2 regions of the Methylophilus sp. DMC14 genome follow, and region 1 is predicted to be linked to the other one. Evidence: predicted binding sites of a transcription regulator. Region 1 holds the regulator's gene; the other holds the start of a gene.

What was found. Region 1 encodes FNR, which switches genes on or off when oxygen is low (the NO sensors DNR and NnrR bind a similar motif). Its sites were predicted from a motif close to TTTGATNTANATCAAA; they were not measured.
Region 2: a site for FNR is predicted at 2,590-2,605, ahead of ACT53C_RS09950 (OmpW/AlkL family protein). Genes of this name have one in related genera too.

What each region holds. Positions count from the first base shown of each region.
Region 1 covers NZ_JBQUZA010000007.1:147,962-163,155, reverse strand. The annotation lists gene ccoN (cytochrome-c oxidase, cbb3-type subunit I) at 1-503, shown strand, start outside; gene ccoO (cytochrome-c oxidase, cbb3-type subunit II) at 514-1,140, shown strand; gene ACT53C_RS13390 (cbb3-type cytochrome oxidase subunit 3) at 1,152-1,289, shown strand; gene ccoP (cytochrome-c oxidase, cbb3-type subunit III) at 1,320-2,216, shown strand; gene ccoG (cytochrome c oxidase accessory protein CcoG) at 2,234-3,679, shown strand; gene ACT53C_RS13375 (FixH family protein) at 3,772-3,993, shown strand; gene ACT53C_RS13370 (radical SAM protein) at 4,072-4,926, opposite strand; gene fnr (fumarate/nitrate reduction transcriptional regulator Fnr) at 4,957-5,676, opposite strand; gene hemN (oxygen-independent coproporphyrinogen III oxidase) at 5,914-7,299, shown strand; gene ACT53C_RS13355 (sulfite exporter TauE/SafE family protein) at 7,309-8,025, shown strand; gene ACT53C_RS13350 (DNA ligase) at 8,149-8,991, shown strand; gene ACT53C_RS13345 (hypothetical protein) at 9,014-9,433, shown strand; gene hrpA (ATP-dependent RNA helicase HrpA) at 10,398-14,390, shown strand; gene ACT53C_RS13335 (hypothetical protein) at 14,430-15,194, shown strand, end outside.
Region 2 covers NZ_JBQUZA010000004.1:173,075-188,268, reverse strand. The annotation lists gene ACT53C_RS09960 (DUF481 domain-containing protein) at 1-599, opposite strand, end outside; gene ACT53C_RS09955 (class I SAM-dependent methyltransferase) at 876-1,706, shown strand; gene ACT53C_RS09950 (OmpW/AlkL family protein) at 1,826-2,527, opposite strand; gene ACT53C_RS09945 (hypothetical protein) at 2,744-3,055, opposite strand; gene ACT53C_RS09940 (cytochrome-c peroxidase) at 3,155-4,450, opposite strand; gene ACT53C_RS09935 (PEP-CTERM sorting domain-containing protein) at 4,517-5,113, opposite strand; gene ACT53C_RS09930 (metallophosphoesterase family protein) at 5,125-6,315, opposite strand; gene ACT53C_RS09925 (succinylglutamate desuccinylase/aspartoacylase family protein) at 6,555-7,610, shown strand; gene ACT53C_RS09920 (DUF3526 domain-containing protein) at 7,634-8,902, opposite strand; gene ACT53C_RS09915 (DUF3526 domain-containing protein) at 8,899-10,305, opposite strand; gene ACT53C_RS09910 (ABC transporter ATP-binding protein) at 10,302-11,012, opposite strand; gene ACT53C_RS09905 (TonB-dependent receptor) at 11,009-13,066, opposite strand; gene ACT53C_RS09900 (TonB-dependent receptor) at 13,385-15,194, opposite strand, start outside.

The DNA.
Region 1 (15,194 bases):
TGATTGTTTCCCTGTCTTTCTACGGTATGAGTACCTTTGAAGGTCCGATGATGGCGATCAAGACTGTGAACGCCTTGTCTCACTACACTGACTGGACCGTGGGTCACGTGCACTCTGGTGCGCTGGGCTGGGTTGGTTTCGTGTCTATCGGTTCCCTGTACTTCCTGATTCCACGTTTGTTTGGTCAAAAACAAATGTACAGCGTGAAAGCGATTGAAGTGCACTTCTGGATGGCAACCATCGGCGTAGTGCTGTACATCGCTGCATTGTGGATTTCTGGCGTGATGGAAGGCTTGATGTGGCGTGCCATGAACGCTGACGGCACATTGGCGTACACCTTCGTTGAAAGTGTGAAAGCCAAGTTCCCATACTACTTCACACGTGCATTGGGTGGTTTCCTGTACATGAGCGGTTTGATCATCATGTTGTGGAATACATATAAAACAGCAACTAACGGCAAAGCAGTCACTGTAGAAGTGCCCGCTGTGGTTGCTCACGCTTAAGGAATTCACTATGGCTACGCATCAAAACAATAGTGGCAATTTTCACGAAAAGATTGAAACCAGCAACTTCCTGCTGATCGTGCTGACCTTCATCACGATCTCCTTTGGTGGTCTGGTCGAAATCGTGCCTTTGTTCTTCCAGAAGTCCACAACAGAGCCTATCCGTGGTCTGGAGCCTTACACCGCGTTGCAACTGGCTGGCCGTGACATTTATCTGCGTGAAGGTTGCTACAACTGCCACTCACAGATGATTCGTCCTTTCCACGCTGAAACGCTGCGTTATGGCCATTACTCAGTTGCTGGTGAGTACGTTTATGATCACCCGTTCCAGTGGGGCAGTAAGCGTACGGGTCCTGACCTGCACCGTATTGGTGGTAAGTACAGTGATGACTGGCACCGTGTGCACCTGCACAACCCGCGTGATGTCGTACCTGAGTCCATCATGCCAGCCTACCCATGGCTGGAAGAAAACCTGGTTGACGACAAAACCATTGGTGACCATATGGCTGCGCTGCGTAAAGTTGGCGTGCCTTACACCGACGCGCAGATCAAGGCTGCAGGGGATGAAATCAAAGGCAAAACCGAGCAGGATGCACTGGTGTCTTACCTGCAAGTGTTGGGTACACACCTGAAATAAGGAGACGCGCCATGGATATCAACATACTACGCATATTTTTTACAGTACTGAGTTTCGTCCTGTTTGTGGCAATTTTGATTTGGGCATGGCGCAATCGCAACTCCGCGCAATTCAAGGACGCGCAAAATCTGCCGTTCGACCAAGACTAAATACTGCGCGGAAAGGTTAAGGAAAACATCATGAATGATTTTGTAAATGGTTTTTGGCCGATCTGGATTTCGACCATTACCTTGGGCGGGATTGCTTTCTGTGTCGGTTTGCTGATTTTCGCAAGCCGCGTCAAAGTGCCTTTGGATAGCGATAACACCAATGGTCACGAATGGGATGGCATCAAGGAGATGAACAATCCGCTGCCAATGTGGTGGGTAGGCTTGTTTATCATTACCGTAATTTTTGGCCTGACCTATTTGTACCTGTTTCCAGGTCTGGGCACTTACAACGGCAAGTTCGGCTGGTCGGAAGTTAAGCAGTACGAAGCTGAAGTGGCAAAGAACAATGCCAAGATCGCTCCGCTGTATGCCAAATATGCAGCCATGCCGGTAGAAGAAGTAGCCAAGATTCCTGAGGCGCGTGACATTGGCAAGCGTATTTTCCTAAACAACTGTGCTGCTTGTCATGGTTCAGATGCCAAAGGGAGCCGTGGCTTTCCTAACCTGACCGACAATGACTGGTTGTATGGTGGTTCACCTGACACCATCAAGCTGACCATCACCAACGGCCGTAACGGCATCATGCCGCCGATGGCGGCCGCTGTTGGTAGTGAAGAAGATGTGAAAAACGTCGCCAACTACGTATTGAGCTTGTCTGGCAGTATTCATGACTCTGGTCGTGCCAATGCCGGTAAAGACAAGTTTGTGGTCTGTGCTGCTTGCCATGGTCCAGAAGGCAAAGGCAACCAGGCGATTGGTGCGCCTAACCTGACAGACAACATCTGGTTGCATGGTCAAGGCGAAGCCGCGATCATCAAGCGTATTCATGAAGGTAAAAACAACGTGATGCCAGCCTGGAAAGAAAAATTCAGCCCAGAGCAAATTCATCTGCTGACTGCTTATGTTTGGGGTCTTTCCAACAAATAGGCGAATGCAGATAACCCATGAGCGATATTAAACAAAACGCTGTGAACAAAACCACCATCCCTGAACAGGAGGTGGTTTTGTCACTTTATAAATCCGCAGATAAGATCTATGCCCGTAGCGTCTCCGGGATGTTCAACAACTGGCGCTGGGTCATGGTGTGGGCCACGCAACTGTTTTTCTATGGTGTACCCTGGCTGCAATGGGATGGTCGTCAGGCCATGCTGTTCGACCTGGATGCCAAGCGCTTTTATATCTTCGGCCTGATCTTTCATCCACAGGATCTGATCTATTTGTCGTTTCTGCTGATTGTGTCTGCGCTGTCGCTGTTTCTGTTTACGGCCATTGCCGGTCGCTTGTGGTGTGGCTACACCTGTCCGCAAACGGTGTATACCGAGATTTTCATGTGGATGGAAAATAAAATCGAGGGGGATCGTATCGCACGTATGCGCCTCGATGACAGCAAATGGAATCTGAACAAGATTACGCGCAAATCGCTCAAGCAGTTTGCCTGGATCGCCTTTGGCTTGTGGACAGGTGTGACCTTTGTGGGTTACTTCTCCTCCATTCGCGAGCTGGTACCCAATATTGTGAACTGGCAATTGGGTGGCTGGGAAACATTCTGGATTTGCTTTTACGGCTTTGCCACTTATGGCAATGCAGGCTATATGCGTGAGCAAGTCTGCAAATATATGTGCCCTTATGCCCGCTTTCAGAGTGCCATGTTTGACGATGACACCATGATCGTGACCTATGACGAGGCGCGTGGTGAACCGCGCGGCGCACGCTCTAAAAAAGTCGCCGAGAATGCCAATGGTCTGGGCAGTTGTATCGATTGCAGTATCTGTGTGCAAGTCTGTCCGACCGGGATTGATATCCGTAAAGGCTTGCAATACGAGTGTATTGGTTGCGGTGCCTGTATTGATGCTTGCGACGATGTGATGGACAAAATGGGCTATGCCAAGGGCTTGATCAAGTACTCCACGCAAAACGGCATCACCAACCGCTGGAACCGTCAGCAAATGCTGCAGCGCTTGCTGCGCCCGCGCGTGATTATTTACACCGCGATTTTGTTGGCACTCACCGTTGGCATGGTGGTCAGCCTCTACTTCAAGCCTGATTTCAGGCTGGATGTGTTACGTGACCGTGCAGTCATGTCTCGCTACACAGATGATGGCATGATTGAAAACGTGTATAACCTCAAGCTTGAAAATGATACTGAAGCCGTCCATGACTATGCATTGAAGGTCACGGGGCTTGAAGGCTTGGTGGTGCACTTTGCTGACGAGAATAGCCAGGACTTCAAAGGCTTGCGGCCGTTTGAGACACGCAATGTGGTGATTGAGCTGGAGTTGCCTGATGGTGTCACCAGAGCTGGTTCGCATAAAATCTTTTTCGAAATGACGGATTTACAAACCAGCGAAGCGGTCAAAGAAAAGTCGGTCTTTATTGTGCCGAGCAACTAATGGAGCAGACATTGTCACAACACCAAGCACAGCAGAAACCGGCCGCTAAAGCGGTTGACCAGAAAAAGTGGTATCACAACCCTTATGTCTGGATGATTATAGGCGGCCCTTCTGCCGTGATTGTGGCTTCATTCATCACCTTGTATCTGGCGATTACGCATCCTGACCCAGCGATTGATGATTACTACCGCAAGGGCATAGAAATCAACAAGACGCTGGATGCGCAAGCGCAAGACGGCCAGACAGATGCCATGGCGCCCGCCATCCAGGCGCGTAACCATGCGCAGACCGGCCTGAAACCGGCTGAACAGTAACCGTCTGCCTGTCTCTCAGCGCTGACGCGCATCTAATCCCTGATTCAGGCGCGAGCATTGCGGGTAAGGGATCAGCGTTTAGGCAAATAGGCGCACGTTAAAACCCTGCGTGCGCAAAGCCTCAGCATACTGCTGTAACAGCAGTATGTCTGATGCTTGAATGCTGGCCAGCGTGTCTTGCTGGCTAGGTCTGGCGATGCCATACAACAAAACGCCTTCAATGTTCTCTTTAAGTGGTAGCAACGCCTGCACATAGCCGGCTAATGCGGGGGTGGTGACCAGTTGATCCGTGATGCATCGCTGCATCACAGCGGTTTGTACCCAGGTCCGGCAAGCCATGCTGCAAGCCGCCAACCGTTGCAGATGCAGGCTAAGTGGCAAACGCGCATCATTCACTGCCAGCATTTCCGCATCGTTGCCTGCATCGAGCTTAAACCAGACTTCCCCCCCCATCTGTTGCAGTACCTTTAAGGCTTGCTGTGTCGTGGCCAGATGCATTTGGCTGCCATTGGTAATGAGCCTGACCCGTGCCGGACGGTCTGTTTGCGCGCTCTGGCTCAGCAATCGTTCAACCAGTGCCAAGGCTTCAGGAAATTGCGGCGAGGTGGTCGGTTCACCGTCTCCGGCAAAGGCAATATCCTGCACATCTTCCGACAATACACGCTTTGCTGCGTGTAAGTGCTGTCTTAGCCAGTGCAGGCAGGCGCTTAATTCTTGTTGCAGGTGGTCCAAGTCAATGACCGGGGAGGGGCCGCGATGCAGCCCAGGCACCTGGCAATAAATGCAATGCCAGTTACAGCATTGATTCGGGTGCAGGTTGATGCCGATGGAAAGGCCCTGCGCGCGGCGGGACCACACTGGATAAACATATTGCCAGGCTTGTTGCGCGGCCATGCGCTGTAAGGCCTCAACTAGAGACGAAGGCAGTGGCATCCCTCAGCGCTTACAGACGTCAGCAACCGCCTAGCAGGTGCTGGCGTTGAAGATGGTTTTAAGCTTTTCGTGGTCCAGAATACGGATATTCTTTTGCTTGACCTCGATAATGCCTTCATCACTAAATTTGGAGAAAGTACGGCTCACTGTTTCCAGTTTCATGCCCAGGTAGCTGCCTATCTCTTCACGCGTCATGCGTAAAATCAATTCGCTTTTGGAATAGCCACGTGCATGCAGGCGTTGCAGCAAGTTGAGCAGAAACGCCGCCAGGCGTTCTTCGGCGCGCATATTAGCCAACAACATCATGACGCCGTTTTCGCGCACGATCTCGCGGCTCATAATTTTGTGCACATGGCGTTGCAAGACAGGAATCTCACGCGACAGGTCTTCGACATGATTGAAGGGCATCACACAGACTTCGGCGTCTTCGAGGGCAATAGCGTTACAGTTGTGCTTGTCACTGACAATGCCATCCAAGCCCATGATTTCACCGGCCATCTGAAAGCCGGTGACTTGTTCACGGCCATCTTCCGAGACGACGCAGGTCTTGAAAAAACCAGTGCGGATCGCATAAAGCGTGGTGAAGGCATCGCCACTGCTATACAAGTGACCACCTTGCTTGATCTTTTTACGGGTGGCAACCATGCCATCCAGTTTAGTCATTTCATCTGTGCTCAAGCCTACCGGCAGGCACAGTTCACGCAAGTTACAATTGGAGCAGGCAACCTTGAAACTGGATTCTGCTTGCATGGAGGGCGTCCTTGACTGACGTTGAACATGCGGCAAATTATACGCCTCTTCGGTTGCGATTTCATTGAACATGGTGTGACCTCTTCCTTTTGTATTTAGGCGCATTATGCAGCAGGCGACGCAAGCTGCATTTGACGTGTGTCAAAAAGCCCTGCATTGGTTTATGGCACAGTAGCGCCAGATGAACCCGTAAAGTCCAGTTTCGGGATACTGATAGGAAAGAATTTGCCAGAAACCATGAACTCCCCGTTGCTGATTACTCAAGAGCATATTGAGCGCTATGACGTCTCCGGGCCTCGTTATACCTCTTATCCTACAGCAGACCGCTTTGTTGAGGCGTTTGACGCCGCTGCTTATCTCAAGGCGGCCGAGCAGCGCAATATCAGCAACTGGACGCAGCCGCTCTCGTTGTATGTGCATATCCCGTTTTGTGCCTCGCTGTGTTTTTATTGCGCATGCAACAAGATAGTCACCAAGCGTTATGAGCAAGGCGCGGTTTACCTCAACTACCTGCAACGCGAGCTTGATTTGCACTTGGACAAGTTTGCCAAAAAGCAAACCGTCAACCAGTTGCATCTGGGCGGGGGCACGCCGACGTTTCTCAATGATGCCGAGTTGACGCAACTCATGCAGATGTTCAAGCAGGCGTTTGCCTTTGCCAAAGACGGTGAATACTCGATTGAAATTGATCCACGTACCGTCAATCAGCAACGCTTGCAACACTTGCGCGAGCTGGGCTTTAACCGCCTGAGTTTTGGCGTGCAAGACTTTGATGCCGAGGTACAGCAGGCCGTGCACCGGGTGCAGTCTTATGCGCAGGTTGAAAGCCTGATGCAACATGCGCGCGACCTGGGGTTTGCGTCTATCAATACCGACTTGATTTACGGCTTGCCCAAACAAACCCCGGCGACCTTCCGCCAGACCATCGCCCAGATTATTCAATTGCGGCCAGACCGTATCGCGCTGTATGGCTACGCGCACTTGCCGTCACGTTTCAAGCCGCAACGCCGGATTTTGCAAGCGGACTTGCCACATGCCGTAGATAAAATCCAAATGCTGTCAGAAGCGATTCAGCAGCTGATGCTGGCAGGCTATGTCTTTATCGGCATGGATCATTTTGCCTTGCCTGACGACCCGCTGGCGATTGCCAAACAGCAGGGCAGGTTGCACCGCAACTTTCAGGGTTACAGCACCATGGCTGATCAGGATATTCTGGCTTTGGGTGTCTCCGCGATTGGCAAGATCGGTGCTACCTACAGCCAGAATGCCAAAACCCTCGAAGAGTATTACGACTTTCTTGACCAAGGCCAGTTACCTATCGTGCGAGGGCTGGCATTAAGCCGCGATGACCTGATCCGCCGTGCCGTGATCATGGCGGTCATGTGCCATGGTGAACTGAGTTACGAATCCATTGAGTTGTCTTACATGGTCAATTTCAAGCAATATTTTCAGGCAGAAATTGCGCAATTGGCCGAGAAAGAGAAACAAGGCCTGGTCGTACTCGAAGACGATGGCCTCAAAGTCACCGAAATGGGCTGGTATTTTGTGCGCGCCATTGCCATGGTGTTTGACCGTTATTTGCAGCACGATGCCAACCGTGCAAGGTTTTCCAAAATCCTTTAAACTGCTGGCATGTTAGCCAGTTTACTCTTGACTGCTTTTGTCATGGGGCTGGCAGGCGGCCCGCACTGTGTGCTGATGTGTGGCGCTGCTTGCGGCGCCATGCAAACGCCGCCGAATCTTTCTAGTCCCCTGCGTTCCATCCCTCTGCGTGTCGTACAGACCATCCCCTGGAGTTTTTACCTGGGCCGTATGCTGGGCTATGGCTTGCTCGGCGCGATTGCTGCCGAAACCTTGCGCGGTTTGGCCTGGTTATCCAATCAGAGCCATCTGTTTCAACCATTTTGGACGTTCTCGCATACGCTGATCTTCGCCTGGGGCGTGTTGCTGCTTATCCTCGGCCGACAGCCACAATGGGCGGTGCAGCGGGCGCAATTGGTCTGGGCATGGATCAAGCAACATACCGCGCATGCCAGGTCGGGCTATTTTGTGACCGGCATCGTCTGGGCCTTGCTACCTTGCGGCTTGCTGTACTCGGCGGTGATGCTGGCCTCCCTCCAGTCGCAATGGCTGCAAGGCGCATTGGTCATGATTGCTTTCGCGACCGGTTCCGCCACCATCCTCGCTTTGGCCCCCTTTTTCTGGCGCGCGGGCCAGCAAAGCCTGCCGCACTGGTTCAGTGAAGCGGCAGGCATGCGCCTGAGTGGCGGCTTGCTGGTCGCTCTCAGCCTGGTGGCGCTGTGGATGGACGTCATGCATCACGACAAATTGTGGTGCCAGTTGTTATAGCCGTGTCTGATTGTTTGCACCAGCAGCCTCCGGGATGCTCATTTTCGACATCCGTGTATTGCCTACCGAGTTAAATTCCGCTAATTTACGATTGTTAAATTAAATTAACAATTGAGGGCGGTGATGATGATATGGATGCGCATCTGTTTTTTACTGTGGCTGATCAGTCAGCTTGGCATGCCAGCCTATGCGCAGGTACCAGAAATTCTGCTGGCACAGGTTTACCACGAAGGCATCGCTGTCAACGACTACTTGGTCAGCGAAAAGCTGGACGGCATACGCGCCGTGTGGAATGGCAAACAACTGATCAGTCGACAGGGCCATCCCATCCACGCCCCGGCCTGGTTTGTGCAAAAATTCCCCCAACAGGCCCTGGATGGTGAACTGTGGATCGCCCGCGCTCAATTTGAACGACTCTCTGGCACTGTGCGCCGCGCCCAGCCTGATGAAGCGGAGTGGCGTCATGTGGCCTATTATGTGTTTGAACTGCCAATGGCCCCAGGCACTTTCACTCAACGTGCCCAGCACATCGAGCAACTGGTTAAACGTCAGCAGAGCCCGTATCTCAAAGCCATCAAACAGTTTCGCGTGGCAGATGCTGCTGCCCTCAAACGCACGCTGGACTGGGTGGTGGCCCGCAAAGGCGAGGGCCTCATGTTGCATCAAGCCGATGCACCTTATCTGACCGGCCGCAGCCATGTGCTACTCAAACTCAAGCCACAGCTGGATGCCGAAGCCAAAGTCATCGCCTACGTGCCCGGCAAAGGTAAATACCAAGGTAAAATGGGCGCGTTACTGGTAGAAACCGCGCAAGGGATACGTTTTAAACTTGGCACCGGCTTTAAAGATAGCGATCGCGCAAACCCGCCGCCGATCGGCAGCCAGGTGACCTATACCTACCGCGACCTCACCAAAAACGGCAAACCCAAATTTGCGCGCTTTGTACGGGTACGGCCACCGGAATAATTGACACAGAAAGGATCACACAATGAAATGGATGCTTGGATTGGTCGGCATTTTTGTTGCAATCAACGCCTATGCGCTGGATTTAAGTGGTGTTTACAGCTGCACCGGCGATGACGCGCATGAAGGCAAATACACCGGCACCGTCACCATGAAGTTGCGCCCGGAACACAGCAAAGGTGCGGATGCCAGCTATGACTTTCAACTCGACGTCCCGGATTACGGTACCTATACAGGCCACGCCGCCGCGCACGGCATGCATGCGGCGATGCATTTTGCCTTGCCGATGGAAAATGGCGAATATGGCGGCAAGACGCATGATTATGGAACCGGGATTGCCGAGTTTAAGAAGAATGCCAAGGGGCAGTTGAGTTTTAGGAAGTTTTATTTTGAGCCTGGGTTTAAAGGTGGCAATACGGGAGTCGAGGAGTGCGTGAGGAAGTAATTTTTAGCATTTTAATTAGAGGTTTATGAATGTTGGATAGGTTATTTTCCTCTGTCGGCGAGTTAATTTCTTTGCCCTGCATCCCGTTCAATCTTAGGTGAAAAGTAGAAGTTGTAGGGTGGGCATGAATGCCCACGCGGATTGGTGTGTGTTGTATGTGATGTTCTGTTTCGCCTGTAGGCGAGTTACTTTTCTTTGCTTGCACAAAGATAAAGTAACCAAAAGAAAGTGCACCCCAACTTCCGCTTGTTTCCTGCGTTGCTCGGTTTAGGACTTTCGTCCGTTGCTTTGCCGGACTTAGGCATAAGCGCTCGCAGAACTCATCCTAGCGGCCTGCACAAAACGCAGGCCACCGCGGGATTCGGACAGCCGCTCGCTTCATCTTATTTTGCCTGCGCTACTCGGCGCGGCAGATGGGGACCCCGAACACCTGATGGGCGCAGCGATCAGTGAAATAAATAAAAGAGTTATTTTTTTGAACGGTCCAAACTTCTACGCTCGTAGTTTGGCGAGACAAATCCCATCCCATCACGCTGAGTAGCGGAAAAAAGTAAGGAAGAAGGGAGCGACTGTCTGAGCTCCGCGGCAGCTTGCGGGGTGGGCAAGCTGCTAGGGCGAGTTTCGTGACCGCTTACTTTGTTGATAACTAAGACTGCTAAGCAGTCTGTTACGGCGTAGGCTAACTCGCGTAGCGATGTTAAGCGTAGCGGCCGAAGCCAACAACGCAAGGCAGCCGAAGGCCGGGATGGCTGGGTGCCCTCTTTTTGGTTACTTTTTTGGGGCAAGCAAAAAAAGTAACTCGCCATTAAGGCGAAAAAACATACATTAAACTAGAGAAACTTAAGTTATATGTAAGCAGCTAGGCTGCATGCCAATTAGCATGCCATGATAAAATCACTGCCCTATGACTGCCGTCTCTCCCATCCAACTCATCAGCCAACTCGAAAAACAACTCCCCCAGTGCATGCTGGCTGATCGCTTTTCGCTTAAGCGTCGTTTGCAGCAGCTACGCGATGCTTTAAAACAAAATAAACCCGTGGATAAACCGCTGGTGGAACTTGCACACAAGGTGCAGGCTTCCCAGCAGCGGTTGCAGGCGCGTCAGGCGGCATTGCCCCAGCCTGATTACCCGCCAGAGTTGCCAGTGAGTGGTAAAAAGGATGAGATTGCAGCGGCGATTGCCAAGCATCAGGTGGTGATCGTGTGTGGTGAAACCGGTTCGGGTAAGACCACACAATTGCCTAAAATCTGCCTCGAGCTCGGTCGCGGGGTGAGTGGCTTGATTGGACATACGCAGCCACGCCGGATTGCTGCGCGCTCGGTGGCGTCGCGCATTGCGCAGGAGCTGCAAAGTCCGCTCGGTGAGGTGGTCGGTTACAAGGTGCGCTTTAACGACAAGTTGTCCGAGCGCAGTTACGTCAAGTTGATGACGGACGGCATTTTGCTGGCGGAGACGCAGAGCGATAAATTCCTTAACGGCTATGACACCATCATTATCGACGAGGCGCACGAGCGTAGCCTGAATATTGATTTTCTGTTGGGCTATCTCAAACAGTTACTCCCCAAGCGGCCAGATTTGAAAATCATCGTCACCTCGGCGACGATTGATGCAGACCGCTTCTCGAACCACTTTGATGGCGCGCCAGTGATTGAAGTGTCTGGCCGGACTTATCCGGTGGAAATCCGTTACCGGCCCTTGGGCAACAAAACCACCATGGTGGCCGTGGAAGTGCCGATTGATGACGGGCTGGATGACATAGACCGTTTTGCGCAGGACCTGATGGGCATCAAGCGCAAGCCGCCGCGTACCGAGACGCGCTGGCTGGAAGAGGATGACGAAGAGGAAGTCATGGAAGATGCCATCCTCGATACCGCCGAGGATTTGTTGCGTCTGGGGGATGGCGATATTCTGGTGTTTTTGCCGGGTGAGCGTGAAATCCGTGACACCGCCGAGCATCTGCGTAAATACCAGGGCCGCTCGCCCAAGCTGAAGTCGATTGAGATTTTGCCGCTATTCGCGCGCTTGAGTATAGAAGACCAGCAAAAGATTTTCCGGCCCAGCGGCCAGCGCCGCATTGTGCTGGCGACCAACGTGGCGGAAACCTCGCTAACCGTGCCTGGCATCAAGTATGTGATTGATACCGGACTGGCCCGAGTCAACCGCTATAGCCCACGTGCCAAGGTCGAGCAATTGCAGATTGAAAAAATCTCGCAAGCGGCGGCCAAGCAGCGGGCAGGGCGCTGCGGGCGTGTGTCTAACGGCATTTGCGTGCGTTTGTACGGCGAGGATGATTTTAACCAGCGTCCGGCGTTTACCGATCCCGAGATTCTGCGTAGCTCACTGGCCAGCGTGATTTTGCGCATGGCGGATTTACGGCTGGGGGATGTCGGTGAATTCCCGTTTATTGAGGCGCCTTCTTCACGCCTGATCAGCGATGGCTATCAGTTGCTGCAAGAGCTGGGGGCGGTGACCGAGCGCCGTGAGATTACAGAGCTGGGTCGGCAGATGGCGCGCTTGCCACTGGATCCGCGTGTGGCGCGCATGATTCTGACCGCAAAAAAAGAAGGCTGCGTGCGTGAGATTCTGATTATTGCCAGCGTACTCAGCATCCAGGATCCGCGGGAGCGGCCCATGGATAAACGCGAGGCCGCCGACAATGCGCATGCCAAATTCAAGGCGGATGACTCTGACTTTATGAGTTATCTCAAGTTGTGGGACTGGTATGAGCAGGCGCTCAAAAGCAAAAAGTCCAACCGTGATTTGCTCAATCAGTGCCACCAGAATTTTCTCTCGTTTTTACGGCTGAAGGAATGGCGTGAGCTGCATGCGCAGTTGCTGGAAATGGTGGATGAGCTTGATATCAAGCCTAATCAGCAAGAAGCGAATTATGCGCAAATCCATCGTGCGTTACTGTCCGGCTTGCTTGGCAATATCGGCTTTAAAGATGGCGATAGCGAGACCTATGCCGGCGCGCGCGGGATCCGCTTTACCGTTGCACCAGGTTCGGTGCTCAAGAAAAACCGCCCCAAGTGGGTGATGGCCGCCGAGTTAGTCGACACCACCAAGCTTTATGCCCGTTGCGTTGCAAAAATTGATCCGGACTGGATAGAACCAATTGCGCATGAAGGCGGCGGCCGTGGCATTACACAAAGCCATTACAGCGACCCGCGCTGGGACCGCAAAACCGCGCAAGTGGTGGCCTGGGAGCGCGTGAGCTTGTACGGGCTGACCATTGTGCCCAAACGCCGCGTACATTATGGGCCGATTGCGCCGACCGAAGCGCGTGAAATTTTTATCCGTGAAGCCCTGGCCAATATGGAATTTGACACGCGGGCCCCGTTTTTTGAAGCCAACCGTCGCCTGATCGCCGAAGTGGAGGCGCTGGAACATAAAGCCAGACGTCAGGACGTGCTGGTCGACGAACACCAGTTGTTTGTGTTTTATGACCAGGTGGTGCCGCCGATTGCAGACCCTTACCGTGTCTATAATGGCGCTGCATTTGAAAAATGGCGGCAGGACGCTGAAAAAGCCAACCCCAAGGTGTTGTACCTGACGCGCGAATCGCTGATGCGCCATGGCGCCAGTGCCATTACCGAGGTACAGTTTCCCGAGACCATGGTGGTAGATGGCGAAACCGTGCCACTCAAATACCGCTTTGAACCCGGGCATGTGCTGGATGGGGTGACAGCGACGATACCGCTGGCCTTGCTCAATCAGCTTGATGCCACCGTCACTGAATGGCTGGTGCCGGGCATGGTACGCGACAAGGTGACGGCACTGATAAAAGCCTTGCCCAAAACCCTGCGCCGCGTCTGTGTACCGGTGCCGGAGTTTGTGACCGGCTTCCTCGAAGCCAAACAGACTGCGCAGCCATTATTGCCCGCTCTGGCTGAGTTTATCCAGCAAAAAACCGGGCTTAAGCTCAAGCCGGAAGAGTTTGACCTGGCGGGCCTGGAACCGCATCACCGCATGAACTTTAGCGTGGTCGACGAAAAAGGCCGTGAGCTAGGCATGGGCCGCGACTGGAATCAGCTCAAAAAACAACTGGGTTCGGCCGCGCAACTGACGTTTAGAACCGGCTCGCCCGGCATTGAAAAATCCGGACTCAAGCAGTGGGATTTTGGCGATTTGCCAGCCACCCTTACCTTTAGCAAAGATGGTCGCCAACTGACTGGCTATCCGGGCCTGGAAGACAATGGTGACAGCGTGGCCATCAAACTGTTTGATACGCCAGAAGCTGCCTTGGCCGCTCACCGTAAAGGCGTCTGCCGCCTGATGCGTTTTGAGCTTAAGGAGCAGGTCAAACAACTGGAAAAAGGCCTGCCAGGCTTTAACCAGTATGCCTTGCTGTTGCGCGCCATCATGAATCCTGACCAGTTGCGTGAAGACATGCTGCAATGTATTGCTGACCGCGCCTTTATTGCCGAGGACGACTTGCCGCGCAGCAATGCCGAGTTTATGCAACTTAAAACACGGGCGCGGACCCGCTTGCCAGCAGTGACCGAGGCGCTGACCCGGCAGGCACAACTGATTGCCAATGAGTATCAGGTGCTGCTTGCCCAGTTACAGAAAATGACGCCGGTGACGCAGAAAATCAAACGCGAGTGCGAGCAACAATTACAGGGTTTGTTGTATCACGGTTTTTTTAGCCAGACCCCGTGGGAGCAATTGCCGCATCTGCCGCGTTATCTCAAGGCGATCAAGCTGCGCATAGACAAATATCCGACCAGCATAGAGCGTGATGGCCGCCATGCGCAGGCGCTGGTACAACTGGAGCAGCGCTGGCAGCAAAAAATTGAGCAATTGCGCAAGGCGCATCTGCCTGTAACCATCCAGTTACAAGACTTTGCGTGGCAATTACAGGAGTTGCGTGTATCATTATTTGCGCAGGAATTAAGGACGCCTTATCCTGTCTCAATCAAACGTCTTGAAAAACTCTGGCAAGAAATGCAATAGTATCGCGTGACCACTGCTAACCTGTGACCAACCCTGTTCATGCAGCCTTCTCCCTTTGAACCATTTAGTACGCCTAACTGGCTAAAGCCCAAGCAACGCGAGCGCGTGTTGCGTATCCCGGCACGCCTGATGTGGGCGATTTTGGTGTCGCTGCTGATACACGCCATCCTGTTCTGGGGCTTTTTACTCGATTTGCTCAAGCCGCTTGAGGAGCCCGCGCAAGCGCCGCTGAATATTGTGCTCGACTTGGGTGTGCCTGCGCCGACCAAACCCAAAGTGGTCTCGCCGCCGCCTGAGATTCCGCCCACCCCACAACCGCGGCCCGAGCCTAAACCAAAGCCACCGCCCAAATCTGAGCTCAAGCTGCCTAAAAAGATTATTCAGTCACAGCGGCCGGATAGCGCCTTTAAATTGCCCGAGCCCAAGCCGCAACCCAGGCCAGAGCCTACCCCAAACTTGCCGCCACCGCCGGTGGAAGACTTTTCGAGTTTTATCAAGCGCAAGCAGACGGACCGTTATGCGGATGAAATCTCAGCCAAACAGGCCAATGATGCTGCTGCAGCGGCCGAGCGTGGTCCTTCCGAGGATGAGCGCCGCACCAAAAACATCATGAACAATCTCAAGTTCGGTACCAACGGCTTGTTCCAGATCCGCCGCATGGATCCCTTGAATGCAACCTTCAGCTTCAAGGGCTGGGTCAATGATTACACTTCGGCCAATACGCAGTACTACGAGGTGGAAGCCCGCAGCGGTGAAGATATCCGCCTGGTGATGGTCAGACGAATGATCAGTATCATCCGCGAG
Region 2 (15,194 bases), on a different contig from region 1:
TTATTCTGAGTCTGGCGATCTTTATCTGCAGCCCAATAGTAGTAGCCCTGTACGGTATAGCGCGTATCAAAGCCGCGCAAAATCGACTCGCCATTAAACTGCATGTTGCGGTTTTTACTGTTACCGTTGTTAAAGGCACCACCCAGGCTCATGTTCCCGGTCCAGACATAGCCTTCGCCAATCAGATCCAGGGTCGGATTGATGTAATGAATTTCGCCGAGTTCAGTATCCACCAGCCGTGTATTCGTTTCCTCATCCAGAATGACCTGACCCTCAGTACTGTGTATCAAACGTCCGGTAACGATACTGCCATCTGATAGCTGCATCAGGATAGACTTTTCGGCATCAATGCTGTGGATGTCATCCCAGTTGATTTTAATCTCGTCTGCATAGCTGGTTTTAAAGGTGAGCTTGTTTGAGATTTTGACGCCTAGCGTCCCGGTGATTTTGTCCCCGTTTTTGAGCCATACCGTATCTGCTTGCGCCAGATGTGTCGTTAGCAGGAGCAGTAACAAGGCCCATTGCAACCATCGCCACGGTTGTGATGGCGCGGTGTAGGATAGATATCGGCGTGCCTGAAGCATGGATTGTTGCGGCATTGGTACTACTCCCTGATTCGATTGAACAACAGCGCTGCGTGGCAGCGGATTGAATGCAGCGGTTGCGCTGCAAAGGCGGGTGTTTTTTATAAAACTGACCACCCTGTCTCTTACATGATTGCAAAACCAGCCTGAGAGTTCCCGCTAAAATGGGACTCGAAGACTGTAGCAGACGCACTTAGGCACATGCCGTTCATCTCATGCAATTAAACTCACGTGCCGTCAAACAATTGTGCTGTTAAACTGGCGTATTAGCATTTTAAAGTAGTCCGCAACATGGTCCAAACATTATTGCCCCCCGAGGTCAGGCCTGGCCAATCCTTGCCCTTATTGCAGGCCTTACATATCCTCACCCGCGACGGTAAGCTCAATCAGGATAGCCGCCGCAAACTTAAGCAGGTCTATCATCTGGTCAATTTTATCGAACCGCTGATGCAGACGGTGATGGAAAAACAACCTTCGCCCGTCTTGGTTGATCACGGCGCCGGTAAATCTTACCTGGGCTTTATTTTGTATGACTTGTTGCTGAAACAACATCAGGCAGGCCAAGTGATTGGCATTGAGAGCCGCGGTGAATTGATTGAAAAGTCGCGTCAACTGGCGCAAGCATGTGACTTTAGCCGCATGCAGTTTGAGCATTTGACGGTGGCAGAAGCCATGCAGTCCGAGCAACTGCCAGAACAGGTTGATATTGTGACGGCCTTGCATGCCTGCAACACCGCCACCGATGATGCGATTGCGTTTGGCTTGCAAAAGCAGGCACAGTTTATGGTGTTGGTGCCTTGTTGTCAGGCGGAGGTGGCTGAAGCGCTACGGCAACATAAAGCTGAGGCCTTATCAAAAACCTTTTTAAGTGAGTTGTGGCGTCATCCTATCCATACGCGTGAGTTTGGCAGCCAGGTGACCAATGTGCTGCGCTGCCTTGCGCTGGAAGCGCATGGCTATCAGGTGACCGTGACCGAGCTGGTAGGCTGGGAGCATTCTATGAAAAATGAACTGATCATTGCCAAGTATACCGGCCAGCGTAAACGCAGCGCGCGTGAGCGCGGCTTGCAATTGCTGGAGCAGTTGCATTTGTCTGGCCTTGCGCCAAGGTTTCACTTTTAGCATTTGATTTTTAGGCTACGCTCAGTCAGGCGCAGATAAAAAAACCTCTGACACTGGGAGAGTATCAGAGGTGAATGGAGCTAATGCTTTGCCCCAGGGAAGAGACGTTATGCGCCTAACTAGAAGCGCTTGCCGAAACCCAGGCTGATCACCCATGGATCGATATCCAGGTCATCAATTTTTGTCCAGGCGTTGCCATTGAGCGGGTTTTGCATTTTTACGGTGGTATTCATCCAGATGTATTTCACATCGGCGTTCAGCATCCAGCCATCTTTGAGGTTCACATCCAGGCCCGCTTGTAACGCTGGGCCAAAGCTGTCGCGATCAATTTTAATTTTTTGACCGGCTAATGGGCCTTGGCGCAGGTCCAGACGGCGGTCCAGCATAAAGGTTGCGTTAATGCCGGCACCCACATAAGGGTCAAAGGTTTGATCTGGGTTAAAGTGCCATTGGGCGGTCAAGGTCGGGGGCAATGCATCAATGCTGCCCAATAATTGATTTGGCACGGTAGAGCCTGGCTCTTTGGTAATGCTCACATCATGCTTGGAACCCAAGGCCAGGATCAGTTCTGTCGCAATGTTTTTGGTCCAGTAGTAGCTGATGTCCAGCTCAGGAATGGTATTGCTGTCAGCCTTTAATTCTGCACCGCTAGACATCGCGCCTGCCGCAATATTTTTGTTTACATACTTGCCCAGATCGCTACTTTCGTTCGGGCTGATATTGGTGGCACGCAGACGGACGACCCAGTCGCCTTGCTCTGCCTGAGCATTGAGGGCTGGCAATAAAGCAGCCAACATTAAACTGATTGCGGTTTTTTTCATTGTGATCACTCCATTAGTGCATTGAACTTGGAGCCATTGTAGGTCTGCAAGTCATGTCAGGTATTGACGCAGGTCAACTTGAAATGATTTGGCAATCGTCGTTGGAATGGTGCAATGTTTGGCCAGGTAAACCTTAGTTACCTTGGCAGGTTTTAGAGTAGACAAAAGAACACCAGTCCACAGACTGGTGTTGGGGGAAGTGGACATTGGGTGGAATCAGTAGTCTGTACGCTGCTTCCAGGCCTCATCCAGCAATTTGGATTTTTGCTCAAAAATTGCTTTTTTTGCTTCCAGGTCTTTTTCGGTTTGGGCTTTTTCAGCCTGATATTGCTTCAGTTTTTCTTGCTCTTGCGTCAGTAGCGCTTGTTGCCGCTGGATTTTCTGCTCGATATCGCTCAATTTGCTCATGGCATCGCCCACGGCATCACGGGCACTGGCGGCCTCTGATTGTTCATTGCTGATATTTCGTGCGAAGGCAGGCTCGCTTAAGATCAACATCAAAAGAGCGGTGATGGTCAATATACGCATAAAGAACTCCATAATAAAACAGTGTAATGATTAAGAAGCGTTGAAAAGGCAGAGCATGGGCATTTCAATCGGTTCAGTCAATCTTCATAATGAAGATTATTATCTAGTAGACATTTTTAATGGAATTGGTTTAATTGGAGGCACATATCCATCATTCAATGTTTTTAAAAACGCGATAACATCTTTGATTTCACGCGGTGACAATCTCGGTAAATCACCTTTTAGCGGTTTAAAAGGAATCTCTTTATTCACATTTTGATGATATTCTTCAGGCAAGTCATTGAAGCGGATAGGTTTCCCTTGATGATCCCGGCCATACCATCTGGCGGGCTTAAGATCCCGTGTCACATAAAACTCCAATACCTCCTGCAAGCTATGAAAAATGCCGTTATGAAAGAAACGATGGCGTTTTGCGACATTCCTTAATGAAGGCGTTCTAAAAAGCCCACAATAATTCTTTCTGGTTTTCAAATCCGTTCGTAATGGACCGCACATTCCCAAATCATAAAAATTAATCTCTGCATTGGCAGGGATTTCTTTATTTCTGGGTACGCCAAGCGCTGCATATCCAAAATCACTGAATACGGGCGGATGACTTTGTGGATCTTTTTGTGAACTGGTGTGACAACTCGCACAATTGCCTTTTTTCGGATCGTTAAATAAAGCAAATCCTCTTTTCTCACTTGCTGTGAGTGTCACCTCATCGCGCATATAAGCATCGAACTTACTGTTAAATGGATAAAACTCAGTGGCCGATTGCTCAAAGCTCTCCAGTGCAATACCCATCCAATTTACAACATCATCAACATTCTCAAAGACATCTTGATTAGGTGCGCTGACAATGCGCCGGAACTCGTCTGCATAGGCACTCCGGCGTAATTTTTCTGCAATTTCAACGGCAGACTGGTTTGCCATTTCATTCTCATCCAGCAATGGAATCATGGCTTGCGCATGGCCCGTATCCACGCGCCCATCCCAGGTATGTCCCCCCGTCGGGCCTTCATCATCCTGGCCACCGGTTGCTTCTGCAACCATAAAGTGCTCAGTAAATCTTGTCACTGCATTTGTGTAAGTTAATGAAGGCGTGTTGCGGAAACCAGTTTTTTGCAGATGATCGCCACCCATTTGTACCGAGAGGGCATTTCCCGGCGCATATGCATGTGACGGTTGATGGCAGGTCGCGCAAGACATTTTGCCAGACGCCGATAAACTGGCATCAAAGAAAATTTTTCGCCCTAAGCGCTGTAAGTCAGGCGGGGCCGGATAGCTTCCATACACCAGGGGATAATAGCTATCGGAGCCGACGGGCGCAGCCAATACGCCTGATGCTGACACCTGACCAGAGGAAAAGCAAAGCCAGGCAATGATGACGAAACGAAGAAATAATTTATACATTGGTTACAAGCCATCGCTGGGTAGATCCAGCGTATTGAAGGTCGCCCGTAGGGCGACCTCAGATATTTAAAACGATTTGATTGCACTGCGGCGCCGAGCGACACCCAGTAATCCTAACCCCGTTAACAGCATCGCGTAGCTATCTGCTTCCGGTACTGCAGAAACAGTGAGGCCGAATGCTAATGGTGTTGAGGTGGTTTGATAACTCGCACCGTCAAAAAAAGCGGTATGTAACAACGGTTGAGTCACCTGTCCAGGCACAATAAAGTTAATGCCATCCTGTTGTTCTTCGATGGCAACCCAGTAGGTTCCGGCACCCACACTCCAGTTCAGGTTGGATACACCGTTCCAACCATCTGCACCAAAGGAGGCAAGAGTCGTATCCCCATCAATCAATGTCCCGACTTGGTTTCCTTTGTCAGAGTATAAAGAGATGGAAAATGTATCGCCTGCACCTGTGCCGAGATCAGCTTGCAAATAAACCTGAATACGGTCAATCGTCAGGCTCTGTGCAAAACTCACTTGGCCTGCAATATATTGCGCTGAATTGACACTCAGCAGGCTTGAGGTGTTATCAGGTGTACCTGTATCGACGACCATTGCAGCATTGGCTACCTGACTCCCGGCCAAGCCGAGGATCAAAAATAGAGTATTTAATTTCATTTAGTTGCCCCTTATTGCAACAAATTAACGGTTGCAAATTTCGCTGTTGGTCCAAAATTCGCATCAAAGCCGTAGGTATTAATGTCTACCAATCCACTCTGATGAATTTGAACGGTTGCCCAGGAGTAAGAGCGATCTGTGGCAGGACTGTAAGAGGTGGTATTTGCTGGAACATCAAATGGTGAGCCACCTGCACCGACAATGACCTGATAAGCATTGCCACCGATGGTCGATTGGGTGCCATTGGTATTGGTGACTGTAAATACTGGGCGAGACACATTGTAAGTGTGCTCATGACCACAGAAATAAGTTGCTTTGTACTGCTCAATGATGGCCCAAAATGCAGCCGCAGAAGTCGTACTTAACCCGCTAGGGCTGACTCCTGCAGCATAAACATAAGGTTTGGCCGGTTTGTGACCAAATACAAAAAAGTGACGTGCCCCACGATTTTTTGCAGCAGCCATGTCTGCTGATAACCATGCCGTCGGTGCAGTTCCATCTTTTCCGACTGGATCAGTATTGATGACGATAAAGTGAGAATCAGCGACATCAAAGCTATAAGACAATTTATTCTGGCTAGTGGCTAGGCCATCTGCCGTTCCAGGGAATTGCAAGGTAGCGTCACTGGCATCTCCTGAAAAATTCAGCTCTGAGTTGTCTACCGGAAACGGAAAACGCGACTTATCAAGAATGATGTCTGCCATATTGCTACGCCATGCATTTTCATTCTCAACCTGTGCCACTTTGCCAGAGGCTTTAGACTGGACCTCATGGTTGCCTGGTACAGGCACAACATACGTACCCGTCTCTTGTAAACTGGTCACCATGCCGCGCCAGAACCCGTATTGCTGACCATATTTATAAATATCAGTCTTGGTAATATCTGTTGCCGTGGTTGCGCCACTGATCTGGCCTATGGTTGTGCTTGCTTTGCCATATCCCATGATCATGTCACCATTAAAGAACAGCAAGCTCGGTTTTTGGGCTTGTATCGAGCGAATAATTCTTGACCAAGCTTTGGTATTTTGTAACCAGATAGCATCTTGTGCTGTCAGCGTTGGAGTCGTGGGATCTTCTCTGGAGTCACCCACGGTAGAAAAAGTAAGTACGACCGGATCAGAGGCCGCTACGGCACTTAAGCTGCATGCCGTCAGCGCGCCAACGATCAAGCGTTGTAGCCATGTATGTAATGTATTTTTCATGAAATCCCTCTAAAAAAAATCAGCCTATATACGATGAGGTAAATCAGGATTGAAATTCCTCGCAGCGCAGCATATCTAGGATTTATGACAAGTATATTTAGCAATACTTACACTCTCTAGAAGCGCTACTCAGCGATTACCGATCACTCTCACTATAAAATGCACCTTTTTGTTTGAATGGCTGTTTACAGATGTGATGTAATCCACAACAATGCCGTGTTTTGTGTGAGTGAGGAATCATGCGTTTTTTATGGGTGAGTATCATGCTGATGCAGTTTGGCACTTTACAAGCGCAAGAAGCGTTCGAACTTGCTGGAAAGTCCATTCCGACTGGCACAGTGGCATCTTGGATGATGGATGTCGCGTCCACGCACATCCCAGTGACGGTGATTCATGGGCAAACGCCAGGACCGGTATTGACCCTGACAGCAGGCATCCATGGCGATGAGTTTCCTGCGATTCTTGCCCTGCAGCAATTGCGCAAACAGATACAGCCCGAACACTTGAAAGGCACCGTGATTCTGGTTCATTTGGCGAATCTTGAAGGGTTTCATGCACGCCGTATTGCGCTCAGCCCGGTGGATGAAAACAATCTGAATCGTGTGTTTCCCGGTAGCGAACAAGGCACTCTGACTGAACAAGTGGCCGCTTTTCTAACGGCAAAAGTCATTAGCAAAACCGACTACCTGATCGATATCCATTCAGGCAGTGCCAACCAGCATTTATTGCCACATGTGTATTCGCCGGTGTTGCATGTGCCGGCGCTGGATGCCAGAACGCAGCAATTTGCTGAGAGTCTGGGATCGCCAGAGATCGTGCTTTATGATGGCAGGCCGAATGATCCTGATCATTCCATTTCCTACCCGAATACTGCACAGACCCGGGGTAAGCCTGGATTAACACTTGAAGTCGGGCAGTTTGCACAAAGTGATGCCGCTTTTGTGGCCATGATCATGCAAGCGTGTGCACGGGCCATGCATGGCTTGGGGATGATTGATGCGCCAGAGACCATAGTTATCAGCACACCAGACACTGCACAGGTGGCCTCGCCAATTCACTATTACAGCAAACTGATTGAAGTACGCAGCACGCAAACCGGCTTGTTTACGGCTAAATCCAGCATCGGCGATTGGGTATCAGCGGGGCAGGTGGTAGGCGAGGTGACGGATTATTTTGGCGACAATATTGAAACCTTGCGCGCGCCCGTGGCCGGGCGCATCCTGATTCAAAATGCCACGCCACCGATACGCGCGGGCGAAGTCACCTTATCCATAGGCGTGTTGAAGACGCCTTAGCCATTAACGGCAGGGTGCGGACTTTACTTACCAGCATCGTCTGCGCCAAAGACGGGCATGGACTCGAGATCTTTGCGATTTAATGCCCGCTCCTCAAACAAGAATGGATAGATGGCTTCACGTAGGTGGGTGTGAAATTGCGCTATCTGCTGTCTGTGTACAAGCAGATGGCGAACATCGCTGCATGCGACGGCTTCCAGTTGCGACTGCGCCCAGACCGTGGGCAACCACCACCCCATCTTTGCTGTCGCCTCTGCCCTCAGTTGTAAGGCGCGTGTCCGGGCAGCTACTTGTGCTTGCAAGTGGACATCCCCCATATGCTGAAAGGCGTAGTACCATTTCCAGTGAAAGCGGCCTGTGACGGGCGACGTGTCTTTCCATTGTGGATACAATGCGTAGAAGGGTTGCAGCGTATCGTCTTTTGGTAAATCCCAGGCGCCATGTACTAATTGCCGATGCTGCATGGCAAGCTGGCTACCGTCTTGCAAGGGATAATGGGCGTGCAGCCATAGCTGGCAAAGATTCGGTAAGACCACGCATAACATGACCCAAATGCTGCTCAGCAACATGGCATTGAAGTTGGCGTTGAGCGCTCGCTTGCGCAGGCTGACTGCACTACACAATGCAGACCATAAAAACGTGTATAAGGCTGTAATGGTCAGCACGCGTAACAGCGGCGACCAGGAAAGCGAGTGTAGCCAGGCAAACAGTAAAACCGGTAGTATGAAGACAAGCGTGACAAGCAGCCAGCGGCATAACACGCGTTTAAGCCAGAACTGGCCAGGCGCTTTTACCAGGCTGTGCAAAAACAGTAAACGTTGCGCCTGTTGCTCGCTCGCTTTCAGGTCATGCATCAGGGCGATACAGAGCAAAGGGGCAAAAAATACCAGCAAAAATGTGTAATCAAAGGTCCCCAGCATCACATATTCAGGGTGATGTGACTCCCCATCGTAAAGCTGGCTCTGCAAGCCAAGTAAACGTATCCGTTGCACATACGGCACCACCAGCCGGTTGCCTAGCGCAATAAAGCTCCATTCGCCAGGTTGGTAATAGACGTTGTGGAACAGGTAATAGCCAACTTCGCCTGCCTCCAGGGTCCCTTCATGGCTGAAGCGCTGGATAAAGTCCTGCTTGCGCAAGGTCTCTTCCTGTTGCGCATGCTGAATCTGAGACTGGATATGACGGATATTTTGCCAGCCATTTAACAGGCTAAAACTAACCAGTAACAGGCTTAGCCAAAGCAACAGCGTCATGCTGCGTTGCTTGAGCAGCAGGGTGAGTTCATTTTTCATAGTCGGTGCGAAACCCTCACAAGCAAGGAGCCAGGCAATAACAGCCAGCCAATTAACACCAGAAAAGCTGCAGTCAGGCTGGCATGGCTGACTGCCATCGGTGGCAGATTCACTGGAGGACGGGGCGCCTTCTTCCACAAATCCGCAGAAACACGTGTGTTCTTATCATCATGCTGATCCACTTTGTAAGTGTGGATCTGGTTCAGATATTGGATTAATTGATATCGCCGGGCTTCAGACTGCCGGATAAACGCCTGGTAATGTGGCAGGTCATTGCCGCTAGCCGCCATCTGTATGTATTGCAGCGCCAAGGCCGGTGTCAGCCATAACCAGTGCCGGATACTTTCATTCTGTTTTGCCAGCTGCGCATCATGCAGTGCCTGTTGTTCGCGGTAGACAGCTGTGGTCAGACGCTCGCCTTCCTGCATTAGCAGGCCATTGTAGTTGACAGGCAGCTCTTCCACGCTACTGACATGATACTGGCCGAGAATGCTTTTTTTAAAGGTGGCAAAATGCGGATCGTCAGGGTTATGGCTGTCGCCTATGCTTTGCAGCTTGGTTTCCGCATGGAATTCAGCCTCGACGCGCGGTTGTGTGGGATAGGCGATCTGAGCCAGATTTGCCAGCCCGCGCGGGAAAATAATGCAGATACAGACCCAGCAAAGCAATAAAGTCAGCAAGGCACTATGTAGTTGCCGACTGTACCAGGACACGGTGACGACCAGCAGACACCAGCCGCCAATGTAAAGCACTTGCGCCAGCAACATGATCCCCAGCCTGGACCATAACTGATCACTGTGCCAGCTCCATACCAGCGTTAACAGTGCTTGCAGGCACAAAAGTAACAGTTGCGGTAAAAACAGTGCCAGCCATTTTCCAGCCGCAATCACCCAGCCAGGCGTGCCATTGCCACGCATGAACGCCAGGATACCGGTGATTTTATCGGCAGTGACGGTGGCATAGGCAATCATGATCAAAAACAGTGGCATCCACCATTGCACGATCATGGCTGGTGTAATCAATGAAAAGCGCCCCAGTGTAGTGGCTTCAGTCGCCGGGTTGAAGTTGGCACTGTTCAGGCGATGTGCTTCCAGATACACCAGATGGCCAGACTGGTCGAGGATGCCGGGTTCGATCACACTGAGCGGATGGACCGGTTTGGCGACGAAATCGCCAAAATGCGAGACCCTGTGCGGGTGACGGTCGGGTTGCGATTGCCAGTCATGCTGGCTACGCGCCGTCACCTCGGCCACCGTCTGTGCATGATCTTGCCAGTGGTGATGGGCGGCCAGGGCGGCAATGCCCCACAATGTGACCAGCACTATCATTAACAATGCCGGAACGCGCGCATGCCATAACCTGCGCCATTCATTGCAGGAGATTTTCCAGATCAATGCGCTCATACTTGCCCCTGGTACAGCTTTTTCAGGCTATCCAGTGTCAGTGCTGACTGGTCCAGGACTACCGCTTGCAACTGCCCATTGGTCAGCATCAGCAAACGGTCAGAAAAACCAATGGCAGACAACACATCATGCGTGACGACCAGCACGCCCATGCCGCTTTCTTTGCATTGCATAATCAGTTGATTCAAATCTTCGGTCGCTTGCGGGTCCAGGCCAGAGTTAGGCTCATCTAGTAACAGCAAGGTTGCCTGTTTGGCCAGCGCAAATGCCAGCATCACCTTTTGTTTCATGCCTTTGGAGTATTCACTGCAAGGCCGATGCCAGGCTGTTTCCGGTAAGCCAGCCATGGTCAGGCAGCTGGCAATATCCTTTCCATGATCTATATCGGCCAGGCTTAAGAAATAACGGATATTCTCTATCGCAGAGAGATGTCCATATACGGCAGGTTGCTCTGGCACGTAGGCAAGGTGCGATAGCGCCCGCTGGCGGTCCTGTGCGATATCAATGCCGGCAATCAGGATATTGCCTGTTTGCTCGGCGTTGGCATGTAAGCCTAAAATACTTTTCAGCAGCGTTGATTTACCGGCGCCATTGCTGCCCAATACAGAGACGACTTCACCTGCCTGTAAGTTGAGCTCAAGCTGATTTAGAATTTTCCGCTTGGAAAACCCCAGGCTTAGCTGTTGAATCGATAGCAATGCAGTCATAAAAAATCCACCGTTGCTGTGAGCATAAAGTTACGGCCAGCACCGGGGGCGAAGTTAAGCTGGTTGGTCGCACCCGTGGATGAAAAGTCATACACATACTCATAGTACTTGTCGAAAATATTGTTAGCTAACAAGCTGACGCGTCCCCAGCTGGTTTTATAGTCAATATTGGCATTGGTCAACGTATAGCCGCCGTATTTGCCGCCCTGATTACTCTCATTGACGTAGTAGTCGCCTTGGCTGTCCACGTGAAGGCGCGCAATCCAAGTTGCATTGGGCGCATATTGCAGGCCCAGCGAGGCGGTGTAAGACGGGATGCTGCGAATTGAATTGTCTTTGAATTGCGGGTGTTGAGCATCTGGCTGAACAATGTTTGCATCCACGCGCGACATATTACCCCAAAAGTGCCATTGCTCGTCCAGCGCATAGTCAAAACTGGCATCTATCCCTTGCCTGCGGGTTGAACCGATGAGTTGGTTAATGTTGTCGATATTAATAAATTCGTTTTCAGCTTGTTGTTGCCAATAAGACAAACGCGTATTCAAATCAGGATGCCATTGGCTCTTTATTCCTAGCTCCCAACCATCGTTGATTGCTACCTTTACGTTGGTCGGGCCATTGGTACTATAAAGATTAAGGTTAACGCCAGTGGGCGTTTGAAAACTGCGCCCCGCATTTACAAATAAAGTTTGCTGCGCATTCAGGTTGGCAAACAAGTTGAATTTGGGTTGTACGATGGTCTGGTTATCCAGCATGCGCGTCCTGAGAGTGGACCCATTAATCACAAACTGATTTCTCGGGTCACTGTTCAAATAATCCACGCGATAGGCCAGGTTCCAGCGTAGCCAGTCTAGCGGCGTGTTTTCAAATTTGGCGTAAATGCCTTGTGCTGTAAAGTCGTATTGGGCATTGCGCCGGATAGTGGTCAAACGTTGACGGAATTCATCGACATGCTGGCGTTCAATATCGTAGCCAGTTTCAAAAGCCCAACTGGGATTGATTTTCCAGTTTAACTTGCTGACAAAGCCAATCGAAGTCTCGTCCTCCAAGCGATGTTCAAGGCCTGGCGATCCAAAAAAACGTACATTTCGTTCACGATCAAAATTCTGCCAATAGGCTTTCAGACTTAAATCCAGATCGTTATTAAAAAAGTAATCGTAATGCAGGCTCAAATGCTTGAATTCTTTTTCACCGCTATCGTTGAGTGCATTGGGGGCTACGCCTCTGCGATCATCCCGCGCCTGTTGTTTGGACATAAAACCCGGTGCTTCAGGCGAGTTGTATTTGCCATACTTGGCGCTCAATGCCAGGCTGGACTGCTCGAAATCCAGCTGCCAGCGACCGGACAAGGCAATTTTTTCATTTTCGGTATGGGCACGGAAGCCATTGCCTTTGCGGTAGCCGATTGCATAGTTTTGTGTGAAATCACCTTTTTTTTCACCATAGTAGCCTTGCATTTCGCGGGTTTGAAAGCTGCCATAGCCAAACTGCAATTGCTTGCCGATATCTTTACGGGTTTCCACCTTGTAGTTGCCTGCGGTGGCAAACAGGCCGGTTGAAGCGTCGCTGGTCCCTTTAAACACTTGGGCGCTCTGAATATTGGTCGGGAACAGGTAATCCAGCTCGCTGAGACCTGAGAACAAGTTAGACGGAATGCCATCTACCAGCACTTTGGCATTCGGTGTTTCGCCATTGCCACTAAAACCGCGGATAGAGACTTCTGTATTGACAATGCCCTGGCTAAAACGTGACAGCACCACGCCTGGCGTTTTGCTAAACAATTCCAGGGTATCGGTGACGTGTTCATATTCCAGCTCTTGACGCGTAATGACATCTACCGAGCCAGCTAGGCCTTTATCAGTGGCCGAGACCTGCTCTTTTTTGCCGAGCACCACGACGCTATCCAGCTCGACGCTGGTGACTGGAGCTTCACTTTTCTTGGCTTTACTACTTTGCTTGGAAGGGTCCAGTTCTACCGTGTCTTCAGCATAAACCGCTACCGCCGGGAACAACATGACTGCCAGCAGGCTGGCAATCGTTTTTGGGTACATCATGATTTATCTTCCCTGTGTGTATACGTATTCATAATCTGGTTCGGTGTGTTCTCTTCGCGCCTCATTGCAGCCAGTGGCTGAGGCAATATATTTTATTTTTATCGGGGTAAAGCTATTAAATAAGAATCATTATAAAGTGATCTATGCGACTTCTCCTTAAAAAAATACTGCCTGATGTAGAAAAAAACACAGCAGGCAAATAGTGAAAAAATGGTGTGACGGACTGTCACTTTTTTGATGCTTTAATCATGGCAAAGACCACCGATCAGCCGGTGATCAGCGGTCCGTTGTCCATCACATGAGTAGCGGCGCAGTAGATTAAAAGTATTTATTCAGACCAATAAACACCCCTCTGCGCGGGCCAAATTGTGGCGCATCAATGCCAATGCCAGAGCCATCTCGTAATTCATACTTCTTATCAAACAGGTTGATGATGGCCAGTCTGGTTTCCAGCTTGCCCAGGGCGCCTGCATTGATCATGGTGGTAGCACCCAGGTTAACCTGGGTGTAGGCGGGCATGTGTTCGGTATTGGCAAAGCCACGGCGCAGGCCGCTGCCAAAGAACGCATCGGCGCTGAGCTGATAGCCTTGCCATAAATAACCCACGCCAGCGGACGCGGTGTAGCGCTGGTCATGGTCGGTATGCACCCAATGATTGGCGGTATAGTCCAGCTCATCTTGCTCAAAGTTATATTGTGCAGAGACGACTTTTTTGGCCAGGCTCATGGAGCGTGAGAGGTTGGCATAGGCAGAGAAGGCTTCGTCTTTATAACTCGCGGTCAATTCAAAGCCATAAATTCTGCCTTTGTCATAGTTAAAAGGCGTGTAGACCAAGGCTTCACCAAAGCGACCCTCATCAATCAGGTCCTGGACAATTTTGTAGTAGCTGTCGAAGCCCACGGTGAGTTTGGGCGTTAACTGGTGACTGACGCCGACGTCAAAATAATGTGAGCGCTCGGGTTTGACCGCACCATTGAGGTCACTGGTGGCAGCATTGGTGGTATTGCTAAACAAGGCCAGTGTTTTAGTGCCGACCAACTCCGTCGGAGGCGGTGTAAAGTATCTTGAGTAGGCCGCATGGAAGGTGGTTTGAGGTGTGGCATTCCATACCAGGCCCAGGCGTGGGCTGAGCTGGCCGCCGCTGACATAGGCATTCATTTTGTCAGCACGCACGCCATAGTTCATCACCAGGCTGTTGTTGATTTTCCATTCATCCTGCAAGTAAAGCGCCAGCAAGGTGTTGCCGTTTTTGTGATTGTTATCAACAATGGTGGCCTGGGTGTTGGTCGTCGTGCCGCCCGAGGTCAGGAACACATTGGCGGTATTGTCGCTGGTGATATCTTCGGTGCTGGTAAACATCCCCATGCGGATGGTGTGGCTATCGCCCCAGTGATAGCTGCCATCGGCTTGCAAGCCATTGCTCATGCTGTCTCTAAACACGCGCGAGGCCACGCCATTAAAGGCCAAGCCCCCCGTGATATCCGGCGTATAAGTGGTGCTGGTATAGCGTGTGAACAGCGAAACCTGGTAATCGAAATCAGCGCCAATGGAGCTCTGCACGGCCAGTATGCCGTACTGGTTACGCTCGTTCTGGCGATCTCTCAGGCTGGAGGAGTTATAGCCAGACAAACCCAAGGCCGAGAGATAGTCGCTGTTGGCCGCCTGCGCCGGGTTATTGGGGATTTGAAAATTACCATAGTAGGAGCCCAGCATCGCCACAATTTGCGTTTCCGGATTCAGCAAATACGACATGTAGGCGAAGCCTTTGGTTTGCTGGGTATTATCATGAATCGGGTTGTAGCTATCGGTGGTATTTTCGATGCCGCGATTATTGGAGAGATAAGAACCCGTGACATAGTAACTGAAGTCACCCGTGGAATTGTGCATTTGAATACTGGGGTTGACGGTGTCGCTGGTGCCACCATAAAAGCCAACATTGCCGCCCGGTTTAAAATTTTTCTTGGTCTCAATCTCAATAACCCCGGCCGTTCTGTAGCCATACTGCGCAGGCAAAGCACCGGTGAGCAGATTGATTTTATCGGCAAAGCGCGTATCCAGAATCTGACCAAAACCATTGATGCCCTCCGGCAGAATGACGCCGTTAATCCGGTATTGGATATTGCCGTGA